Regions from separate parts of the Marinobacter flavimaris genome, predicted to be linked through region 2. Evidence: predicted binding sites of a transcription regulator. Region 2 holds the regulator's gene; the other holds the start of a gene.
What was found. The regulator FliA, encoded in region 2, starts transcription of late flagellar genes. The targets are predictions, from matches to a motif close to CTAAAGTTTNNNNNNNNNNNGCCGNTAA.

Region 1: the regulator FliA is predicted to act here: its motif matches at 3,280-3,307, upstream of ACGK9W_RS18625 (methyl-accepting chemotaxis protein).

What each region holds. Positions count from the first base shown of each region.
Region 1 covers NZ_CP171359.1:3,992,042-3,997,641, reverse strand. Annotated here, with positions in the region: gene fdh3B (formate dehydrogenase FDH3 subunit beta) at 1-221, shown strand, start outside; gene ACGK9W_RS18655 (formate dehydrogenase subunit gamma) at 309-1,481, shown strand; gene ACGK9W_RS18650 (hypothetical protein) at 1,478-1,603, shown strand; gene ACGK9W_RS18645 (sulfurtransferase TusA family protein) at 1,596-1,835, shown strand; gene ACGK9W_RS18640 (hypothetical protein) at 1,943-2,083, shown strand; gene ACGK9W_RS18635 (hypothetical protein) at 2,239-2,490, shown strand; gene ACGK9W_RS18630 (hypothetical protein) at 2,487-3,041, opposite strand; gene ACGK9W_RS18625 (methyl-accepting chemotaxis protein) at 3,375-5,300, shown strand; gene ACGK9W_RS18620 (NADH-quinone oxidoreductase subunit L) at 5,427-5,600, shown strand, end outside.
Region 2 covers NZ_CP171359.1:1,960,635-1,966,234, forward strand. Annotated here, with positions in the region: gene ACGK9W_RS09085 (chemotaxis protein CheA) at 1-1,925, opposite strand, end outside; gene ACGK9W_RS09090 (protein phosphatase CheZ) at 1,942-2,727, opposite strand; gene cheY (chemotaxis response regulator CheY) at 2,748-3,131, opposite strand; gene ACGK9W_RS09100 (RNA polymerase sigma factor FliA) at 3,294-4,037, opposite strand; gene ACGK9W_RS09105 (MinD/ParA family protein) at 4,069-4,881, opposite strand; gene flhF (flagellar biosynthesis protein FlhF) at 4,950-5,600, opposite strand, start outside.

The sequences.
Region 1 (5,600 bases), 2.0 Mb from region 2:
GCCCTGAAGAAGACAATTCAACAGCTGAGTTCACCAAGTACGGCCGCAACCGCATTGCCGAGGGCAAGCTGCCAATCTGTGCCGAAATGTGCTCGACCAAAGCGCTGCTGGCCGGTGATGGCAGCGAGGTGGCAGACATCTATCGCCAGCGTGTGGTGAGCCGTGGTTTCGGTTCCGGCGCCTGGGGATGGGGCACGGCCTATGGGAAGAAGGTCCCTTAAGCCCGCCATGAGTTTCGGGGCCCCCCGGGCCCCGCAAAACTCATGGCGGCAACGAACTCTTCTTCTTGATTCTTTTGGGGTGCTCGCATGAAGCGTAAGTTGTTAGGTGCTGTCGTCCTTGCACTGGCGACACTGGTGTTTAATCCTGTCTGGGCGCAAGAGGCCCCCGCGGTTGATCGCACGTCTACCGGGGGTGCTCAAACCCTGGAAGACATCCTGGCTCGTCAAAAACAGTTGGAAATTGACGAGTCTTTTCGCTCGGAAAACCTGGGTAATCCTGCCAATGCGGCACCGATCAGTGGTCGACTCGGCACCCTGGGAGGGCGCTCGGATTCCGACATCTATCGTGCCATTCGATACAACAAGATTGACCCCAGTACCCAGGCCCGGGGGCCTGCCGCTGACGTCCTGATCCAGGACGGAGGCATACCCTGGTACAAGTTACGAGAGGGGCCGGTCATCACTTACGGTGGCAGTGCAATCCTGGCTATCATTGCGCTACTGGCAGTGTTCTATTTTGTGCGCGGAAGAATCAAAATCACAGGCGGCCCTGCGGGCACCACGGTTGAACGATTCAAAGCCATCGAACGATTTGGTCACTGGCTGTTGGCGGGCTCGTTTGTCGCATTAGCTATAACGGGGTTAATCACCTTGATGGGTCGCAGTTTCCTCATTCCGGTTATGGGGCCCGAGGCCTTTGCCACTCTGGCTGCCGGCTCCAAATGGCTTCACAACAACATTGCGTGGGCCTTTATGTTGGGGCTGGTGATGACCTTCTTCATGTGGGTGGCGCACAACATCCCCAACAAGCTCGATTGGCAGTGGCTCAAAGTGGGCGGCGGCATCTTCACCAACGCCCATCCGTCAGCGAGGAAGTTCAACGCCGGTCAGAAAATTGTTTTCTGGACCGTGATGTTGCTGGGTTTTTCAGTCTCGTTGTCGGGCCTGTCATTGTTGTTTCCGTTTGAAATTCCAATGTTTGCCAAGACGTTTGGCGTCGTGAACACTGTTTTGGGAACGGATTTGCCGACAGTGCTGACGCCGCACGAAGAGATGCAGTATGCCAACATCTGGCACTCTATCGTGGCGTTTGTGATGATGCTGGCCATCATTGCCCACATCTACATCGGCTCGGTCGGCATGGAAGGTGCCTTCGACGCTATGGGTAACGGCCAGGTTGATCTCGAATGGGCTCGTCAACACCACGATCTGTGGGTCGCTGAGGTTGAAGCCAAACAAGGCAAAGGAGGTTCGTCGTGAAGGTAATGATTTCGGCTTTTATCGCGGCCCTGCTCATTGCCACGGCTGCACCAATGGTGCTGAACCAATTTGGCTGGTCGTCGGCGGAACAAACCAGCGCAGAGAGCGTTCGCCTTGACTGATCAGTCCGAGGTATACCAGATCGACGCCGTCGGTCTGGTATGTCCTCTCCCCATCCTGCGCTTCAAAAAACGGACCAAAGACCTGCCCGGCGGAACACTGGTCGATTTCCTGGCGGATGACCCCACCGGCCGAAAGGACCTTCAGGCCCTCTGTGATATCACCGGCCACCGGATTGAATGGACCAGAGAAGAAGAAGCTGGCGTCACTCGTTACCGCATTTCCCTGGCATAAAACGGCATCGAAATCGTCAATCTTTTCCTACACTTCACCACGCCCTCTTGGAAAATCAGGCGCCAACCCCCTATCTTAAATTAGGACTCCTAATAATTGGAATTCCGATGAGTTCAGACCCACTGTGGGAAATGATGATGCCTGAAAATGTCGAGGGACTGGCCCGGTCGATTCCTGGTGCTGCGGAAACCATGACCTTCTGGAGGCACGAGTGGCGGATCAAGTCAGCATCCGGTGTTGTGAAATGACTGAGTGGTACCGGCACTCCCAAACAGCGTGAAAACGGAGACATATGCTGGAATAGCGTGATCATTGATGTAACACGGGAACGTCAGATCCATAGCAAGCAAACCACCGTAAGCCTACCCTCATTTCTATTTAATACAGACTAAAAGGCCAAACAATGAGCGACAACAGTCGACCGGTAATTCTGACTGCCCGGCAAATAAGATTCCTGCAGGACCTGATCCTCGAAAAGCAGTACCAGCTTGCCGCTCAGCAGTCAGAGAATCAGCAGAGCACTGATTACAGTCAACTCAGCGAGCAGATGAGCCACACAACAGATCTGCTGATGCAGCTGACCGACGCATTGCCGGAAGATTGCGCAATTCCCCTCCAGGAAACTCCGGAAATCCCGGCGAGCACCTGCCCCTAGTGACCACCTCGTGGATGCTTGCGGGCTTCCAGGTTACCCAGCGACATTTTCACGTCTCGATCCGAAAGTTCTGGAAGATCGTCAAAATTCGAAACTCGCGGAAATTTCGAATCGATCACAGTCGCCAGCGTATCGTCGATGCACAGGGTGTCTGCCACGGCCTGATGACAACCGGGCATCAGGATTGCCCTGATCTCGCCGATTTCTCTTGTTCCCGTCTCAACGTCTCCGGAGCGACTGGCGCTGATCACGGTGAGCTTTTCGGCCCAATCCACAGCGCGGCCATCAACAGGTTTCGCCTCAATCCGCTCACAGGCTGTCAGGGTTGCTTCAAGCAACGTTCGGAAGTTAGCTGATTCAGCCAGCCGCTCGGCCTTTTCGCGAGCACTGCGATCTTCGTCAGGCACCAATAGTATGTAGGGCGTATTATCAACAAAGACACCCCAGTAGTCGGCCGCAATGGCTTCGGGTTTCGGGTAATAAACCCCAGCGGTCAGGGTCGAATGCTTTTTCCTTCTAGCCAGGAAGGCGCCTTTTTTTTCACAATCCAATTCTTTGCCTCGGTCTTTTCCGGTTTTCACTTCTTGCACGGGTCGTCCAGCAATGGCCATTGAACGATAGGCTCGAGCCCCATCGGTGGATCATTTCGTGGACGCAGAAATATGGTGATTGCAAGAAGGTTTTACAAATCCGCAGCCAGGCCTGTGCCTGCCGAGCGACATTTCCGCTCTTTTGGCAGCACATATGCGTCGTAATCTCTGGAATGATTCACGAATGACGCAATAATGATTAAGGAAGCATCGATCCCGGCCGATATAAAAAAAGATCGCAGTAATTTGCGTGCTCCAATAGTCCGTAAAGCTTATAGATTCTGGGGAATCAGCATGTCTATCAGAAAACTGTTCATCGTCTCGATTGCCGCTGTTCTGCTGGTCATCGCAATACTCGCAAGCGTTGTGATCGCTTTAAACACGCAGAAAACGATCACGGCAGATGTCGCTGAAAGGCAGAGTGATCTTGTCGAGGAGATCACCGGAATGCTCTCCATCACCGACGAGCTCATGTCAAAACGGGTGAAGAATTCGCTGAATCTGCTCATTGAACGCGGCCAGCAACTCGGAGCCGCCAGGATCCAGGGAACCGAACCGGTCGCAGGCAAACCCGTTCCGGCACTGTTTCTCGGCGACACCATGATCAACAACAACTTTGACCTGGTGGATGGCATAACCGGGATCATGGACGGCACAGCCACTCTATTCGTCAGGGATGGACAGGACTTTGTCAGGGTTTCCACAAACGTAAAGAAAGACGATGGATCCCGTGCCATCGGCACCAAACTGAATATGGCGGGCGCGGCCGGGCAGGCCATTAGCCGGGGCGAAGCCTACTTCGGACAGGTCGATATTCTCGGCAATCCCTACCTCACCGCTTACAGCCCTATCCGTAACGCCTCAAACCAGATTATCGGCATCTGGTATGTGGGCTATTCAGCGGACCTTGAAGAACTTGAAGCGGACATCACCTCATCCAGCCTGCTGGAAAGAGGATTTCTCGCCCTGGTGGACGACAAGAATCGACTGCGCATGCACTCCAGCTCCATTGAGTCCGATCCACTGCAAAACCTGCTGGAATCTGAGCCGGAAGACTGGAACCTTGCACGTACTGCGTTCGATGCCTGGGGGTACCAGATTATCACCGGCTACTCGGAAGACGAAGTGGCAGCCATGGTTCGCAATCAGACCATCAAGACGGTCATGGCAATTCTGATCGGCGGACTGGTGCTGATCGGCTGCCTGAGTGCCCTGGCACAACTGGTTGTGGCTCGACCTCTCCAAAAAATGATCGATGCCATCAACGACATTGCCAGCGGCGAAGGCGACCTGACGGTGAGGTTCAATGCAACCGGCAAGAGCGAATTGGACGTCATGGCCCAAGGCTTCGATCGCTTGCTAGACCGGTTACAAACTACAATTTCAGAAACCAAAAGATCCTCGGAAAGCCTGCTTGAGGCCTCGTCGAGTCTAAGGGGCATAGCATCAGACTCCGCCACCGTCGTCTCGCAACAAACCGAGGAGACCGAGCAGGTTGCAACCGCCATGAATGAGATGACAGCAACCGCTCAAACTGTTGCCGAAAGCGCCTCCAGGGCTGAAAACATTGCCAAAGAGGCGGATGGTCTGGCCGAAAGTGGCCAATCGCTCATTGCCAAAACCACGGCGAAAATACAGAGCCAGCTCGACAACAACCAGAGCTCAGTGCAAACCAGTGCTTCGCTGAGAGCTGCATCGGATAACATCGGCAATATTCTTTCCGTCATAGAAAACATTTCGGAACAGACTAATCTCCTGGCGCTTAATGCAGCGATTGAGGCAGCGCGAGCCGGAGAACACGGCAGAGGTTTTGCGGTGGTGTCAGACGAAGTCAGAAACCTGGCCCGTCGGACCCAGGAGTCCATCAAAGAGATCCAGGACCAGATCAATCACCTGCAGGAAGGCGTTGCCGGTGTCACCGACGTTATTGAGGTGGGCAGTCAGCTAGCAACTGAAACCAACGACATGATCCGCGAAACCGGCAACGCGATCGAGGCACTGCGCGAGGGCGTTCGAACCATTCGGGACACCAACATTGAAATGGCAAGCGCCGCCGAGCAGCAGAGCCAGGTTTCTGAGGACATCAACCAGCGCCTTGAGCACATTCGGCAAATGGCTGGTAGCAGCCAGGAGAACGCCGCATCAACCAATGAGGCGGCAGAAACGTTGAAGCAACTAGCGGAAAAACTGAAGTCTCAATTGGACTCTTACAGGACCTGACCCAGTTTCCATACCCGGCAATCATTCTTAAATAACGAACGAATCGATCGGATATATATATTTTTGTTCACAGCAAAAGCCTCGGATACTACGCGTATTAAATACTCCTGATTCCGAGGCCCTCGCATGTTCGATGTTCAGGCGATCGAATCCTTGTTCTCACTGCTGGTACCGCTGCTTTTCGGTGCCGGAGCAGTCGCGACCGGATTGGCAACCAACCAGAGCAACCTTCTCGCACGGTCATTGACCTTCAAGCTTGCCTTTGTATCGGCTTTGGCCGCCGCAATCGGAAGTTGGTGG
Region 2 (5,600 bases):
CCGCCACGAACCAGCCAGCGCTTGATATGGAATAGCGGGAAGACTTTATCCCGAACCACAATGCACTCGCGCCCATCGACGATGTTGGTCTTGGTCAGGTCCAGATGGAAAATCTCGACCACGTTGACCAGCGGCAACGCAAAGGATTGATCGCCCAGCATGATCATCAGGGTGGGCATGATGGCGAGCGTCAGCGGAACCTTGATGACAATGCGAGAGCCCTTGCCCAGCTCGGATTCGATGCTCAACTGGCCATTGAGCTGGCCAATCTTGGTTTTCACCACATCCATGCCGACGCCACGACCGGACACATCCGAAATCTGCTCCTTGGTGGAGAATCCGGCGGCAAAAATAAGGTTGTAACACTCCGAATTGGTCAGCCGGTCCGCGGCGTCCTGGTCGTAGATACCCTTTTCGACTGCTTTGCGGCGCAGGACCTCCGGATCCATGCCCGCGCCGTCATCCTCGATAAACAGCAGGATATGGTCCCCCTCCTGCTCGGCAGATAGGGTAACTGTGCCTTGGCGTGGCTTCCCGGCCTTCTCGCGGACTTCCGGAGCCTCGATCCCGTGGTCCACCGAATTCCGCACCAGGTGAACCAGCGGATCAGACAGCGCTTCAACCAGGTTCTTGTCCAGATCGGTTTCTTCGCCATGCATCACCAGGTTCACCTCTTTCTTGAGGTTTCTGGCGAGATCGCGCACAACGCGGGGGAACCTGCCGAACACCTTTTTGATCGGCTGCATACGGGTCTGCATGACGGCGGACTGGAGATCAGTCGTAACCACATCCAGGTTGGATACCGCCTTGTGCATGTGTTCGTCTTCACTTTCGGCACCCAGACGCTGCAAGCGGTTACGCACCAGCACCAGCTCACCCACCATATTCATGATGTCATCGAGCCGCTTGGTGTCGACACGAACCGTCGTTTCCGCGGCCGGAGCATTCTCGCGAGCAGGCATCGCCGGTGCGGCAGCGCCTTTGGCTTCCGGCTTCTCGGCCGGCTTCGATTTTTCGGGCTTTGACGTGTTTGCTTTCGGTGAAGCCGGCTCTTTTGAAGATGCAGGCTGTTTCGGCGCTGAGGGCTGTTTTGGAGCTGCAGGCTCTTTCGAGGCTGAAGGCTCTCCGCCCGCGGTCGGGCTTCCGCCCTTGCCGTGAAGATCGTCCAGCAGTTTCTCGAATTCGTCGTCGGTGATCAGGTCGTCGCCGCCAGCAGATCCGGCCTTGGCAGCCGGCTTTTCTTCTTTACCAGAAGCCTCTTCCTCGCCAGCTGGCGCACCGGCAAACTGACCTTTTCCGTGCAGTTGGTCCAGTAGCGCTTCGAATTCGTCGTCGGTTATTTCGTCGTCTCCAGAACTTTCCTGGTCACCGCCGGCCGATCCGGCGCTCGAAGCCGAGGAAACCTCCGCTGATTTCTCGTCCTGCAGTGCGTCCAGAAGCTGTTCGAACTCGTCGTCGGTGATGTCGCCACCGTCTTCTGCCGGTTCGCTCTCTTCCTGCTCAGGTTGAGCGGCAGCGGCCGGTGCCCCCTCGCCTTCAGGCTGGGCCAGGGCATCCAGACGGGCAATAAGTTCGTCCGGAGCCGGTGTCAGCTCCTCATGATTGCGGACCTGCTCAAACATGGCATTGACGTAGTCGAGTGCTTCTAGAACCACGTCCATCAGTTCGGAATCCACCTTGCGCTTGTGATTACGCAAGATGTCGAAAACGTTTTCCGCGGAATGGCAGCAGTTCACCAGCGCTTCAAGCTGAAGGAAGCCGGCTCCGCCTTTCACGGTATGGAAACCACGGAAGATGGCGTTGAGCAGATCACTGTCGTCAGGATGTCGCTCAAGATCTACCAACTGCTCTGACAGCTTTTCGAGGATCTCGCCGGCTTCTACGAGGAAGTCCTGCAAAATCTCTTCATCAGCATCAAACGCCATGCGTTACCCTCATTATTCAGAAACCGAGACTGGACAACAGGTCGTCTACGTCGTCCTGCCCCGAAACTACATCTTCACGCTCATCGGCCTTGATCTGGGGCCCGACGCCCTTCTCTGCAGACTCTTCTTTTTCTTCAATCTGGTGCACCGTGCCCGTGAGCTGGTCCACATGACTGGCCATCACCACCAGGCTGAGCATCTGCTCCTCAACCTCTTTCACAAGGGCGGTGACCTTCTGGATGACCTGACCTGTCAGATCCTGATAATCCTGAGCCAGCAGGATTTCCGACAGGTTGCTGTACATGGTGTCGGCATCGGTTGCCATGCTGACAAAAAAGCGATCAATCCGGCCGTACAGCTCGCGAAACTCAGCCGGCTGCATTTCCCGGCGACGCAGGCGCTGCCACTCATCACGCAACGCGGCGGCCTCGTCTCTGAGGGCATTGGCCACCGGCATGGTTTCCTCAACCAGGTCCATGGTCCGGTTGGCTGCTTCACCGGTCATCTGCACAACGTATTCGAGACGATCAGAGGCATCTGTCATCTTTGACAGTGCTTCCTGTTGCTCGGCGTTACGGGGATCAATCTGGAAGTTCCGGATTGCTTCGTGCAGGCTCCGCGTCAGCCGCCCTACCTCACGGTACAGACTCTGATCCCTGACTTCGCTGAGTTCATTGATCAGGGTCATGGCTTTGGCATAATCACCCGCATCAACACTCTCGGCCAGTTCCGCTGCCTGCCGCTGGAGCTTTTCCGTCACCTCCGGTTCAAGGCCCCGATGGTTCTTTTTGCTATCGCTCATGAGAGCCATCCGACCTCTGGTTACTGGATTCTTTCAAAGATTTTCTCAATCTTTTCCTTGAGCACGGCAGCGGTGAACGGCTTGACCACATACCCGTTTACGCCTGCCTGGGCAGCGGCAACGATCTGGTCGCGCTTGGCCTCAGCAGTTACCATCAATACCGGCAGGGTTTTCAGATTCTCGTCCGCCCGAACGGCCTTGAGCAGGTCGAAGCCTGACATGCCAGGCATGTTCCAGTCGGTCACCAGAAAATCGTATTTGCCGCTTTTGAGCATTGGCAGTGCCGTGTTGCCGTCGTCAGCTTCATCGGTGTTGGTGAAGCCAAGATCACGCAGCAGGTTCTTGATGATCCGTCGCATTGTGGAGAAGTCGTCCACAATGAGGATTTTCATGTTTTTGTCCAATGGGACCTCCAGTTAGTAACACCCGGAATTCGTTTGACCTTTGCGTTCAAAGTCTAGCAGGCCGCTGTTTTAACCGCTTATTGTCGGACCTTTGCTTCGGTTGTAAAGCATCGGTTACCAAAAACTACAGACTACCTCGTTGGCGACACAGACTGAACGCGGTCAGTTGTCCGATTCCTGACGCCAATCCGAGAGCCGTCCCCGAAGGCGCAGGGCTGCCTGGCTGTGAATCTGGCTTACCCTGCTCTCACTGACGCCGAGCACCGCGCCAATCTCCTTGAGGTTCAGTTCTTCCTGGTAGTAAAGGCTCAACACCAGCTTTTCCCGCTCCGGCAGGTCTTCAATCGCCTCAGCGAGGCTCCGCCGGAAGGCATCGGAGGACAACCCCTCAAGGGGATTATCCTGCGTCTCTGTCTGTTCTATCGGCAGCTCTCCGGATTCATTGAGCTCGTCGAGGCTAAAAAGTCGACCGCTGTTGGAATCGGAAAGGTAGGAGTGGTATTCGGGTAGCCCCATACCCAGCTCTTCGGCCACTTCCTGGTCGTGGGCTTCGCGGCCAAGTCTATCTTCAACGGCCTTGATGGCCTGGGAAATGCGACGGGCGTTGCGATGAACAGAACGTGGCACCCAGTCACCCTTGCGGATTTCGTCCACCATGGCGCCGCGAATACGGATACCGGCGTAAGTCTCGAAGGTAGCACCTTTGGTAGAACTGTAACGCTGGGCGGCCTCGAGCAGACCGATCATGCCGGCCTGCATCAGGTCTTCAAGCTGGACGGACGCCGGCAGGCGAGCCATCAGGTGAAGGGCAATTTTCTTGACCAGCGGCGCGTGCTGCTCAATGAGCTGAGCCGGCTTCTGCGCACTTGACTGGTTATAGATTCCGAGGTTTTTCGCCAATGTCATGTATCCGGTTTTTTGTTTGACTGGATCCGATTCAGACTTCGACGAGCCGCTCCACAAAAAATTCCAGATGCCCACGGGGCGAGGACGGCAACGGCCAGCTATCTACCTTGTCCGCCAGCGCCTTGATGGCCAGTGAAGCTTTCGCCCTGGGATAGGCGTCCAGCACCGCACGCTGCCGCTGAACCGCTTTCTTCACGGCCTCATCGTAGGGAACTATTCCTACGTATTGTAGTGCCACATCGAGGAAGCGCTCGGTGACCCGGGTCAGTTTTTCAAACAGATGCCGGCCTTCCTGCTCATTCCGAACCTGATTGGCAAGAATACGGAAGCGGTTGGTTCCATAATCACGGTTCATCAGCTTGATCAGGGCATAGGCATCGGTGATCGAGGTCGGCTCGTCGCAGACAACCAGCAGCAGCTCCTGAGACGCTCTCAGAAAACTGACCACTGACTCGGAAATCCCGGCGGCGGTATCAACGATCAGGACATCGATCTGATCACCCAGTTCGCTGAACGCATTAATCAGCCCGGCATGTTCCATGGGGCTGAGCTGGGTCATTCGTTGGGTACCGGAAGAGGCGGGGACAATCTTGATGCCACCGGGTCCATTCACCAGAACGTCCTTCAGATCACAATCGCCGGCCAGAACATCCTGGAGGTTGCGATTGGCAGTGATGCCCAGCAAGACGTCGATATTGGCCAGCCCCAGATCGGCGTCGAGCAGCACCACTCTCCGGCCTTTCTGCGCCAGGGCAATTCCGAGGTTCACCGACACGTTACTCTTGCCGACACCACCCTTTCCGCCGGAAACTGCAATCACCTGTACCGGATGTGCTCTGCTCATACTGTTTTTGGTCTCTCGCCACGTTTCGCCGGCTTTGTCTCCGACGCCTGCTGTCAATCTGTCCGGTCTCAGGCGTGCTCTTTCAGGCCCTCTGCGACCGCTTGCTGTTGCTGGAGTGTTTTCAGCCGATCCACGGCCAACCGCACCAGCGGAACGGCTTCTGCGTGGTGCAGGTCTTCAGGAATCTTCTGGCCGTCTGTGTAATAGGCTACCGGCAGACCGGTTTCCATCACAAACCCGAGAGACTCACCCAGCGTCAGGGCCTCGTCGATTTTGGTCATCACACAGCCCGCAAGATTTGCCATCTTATAGCAATGCCACACGGATTTCATGATGCGAGGCTGACTGGTTGCCGAGACCACCAGATGGGTTTTGATATTGTGATGGCTGCGAGCCAGTTCGGCCAGCTGTTCCTGATAGCCTTTGTCCGCACTGGTCAGTCCGGCGGTATCAATCAGCACCAGATGACGGTCTGACAGCTCGTCCAGAATATCGTCCAGACTGTGGCTCTCATCCACGACCCGAACCGGCACATTCAGGATCCGACCGAACACGAATAACTGCTCGTGCGCCGCCACCCGATAGCGATCCGTGGTAACCAGGGCCACGGAATCGGAACCATGCTTGAGCACGTAGCGAGCGGCGAGTTTTCCGATGGTGGTGGTTTTCCCGGACCCTGTCGGCCCCACCAACGCGTAGGCGCCGCCCTCATCCAGCCA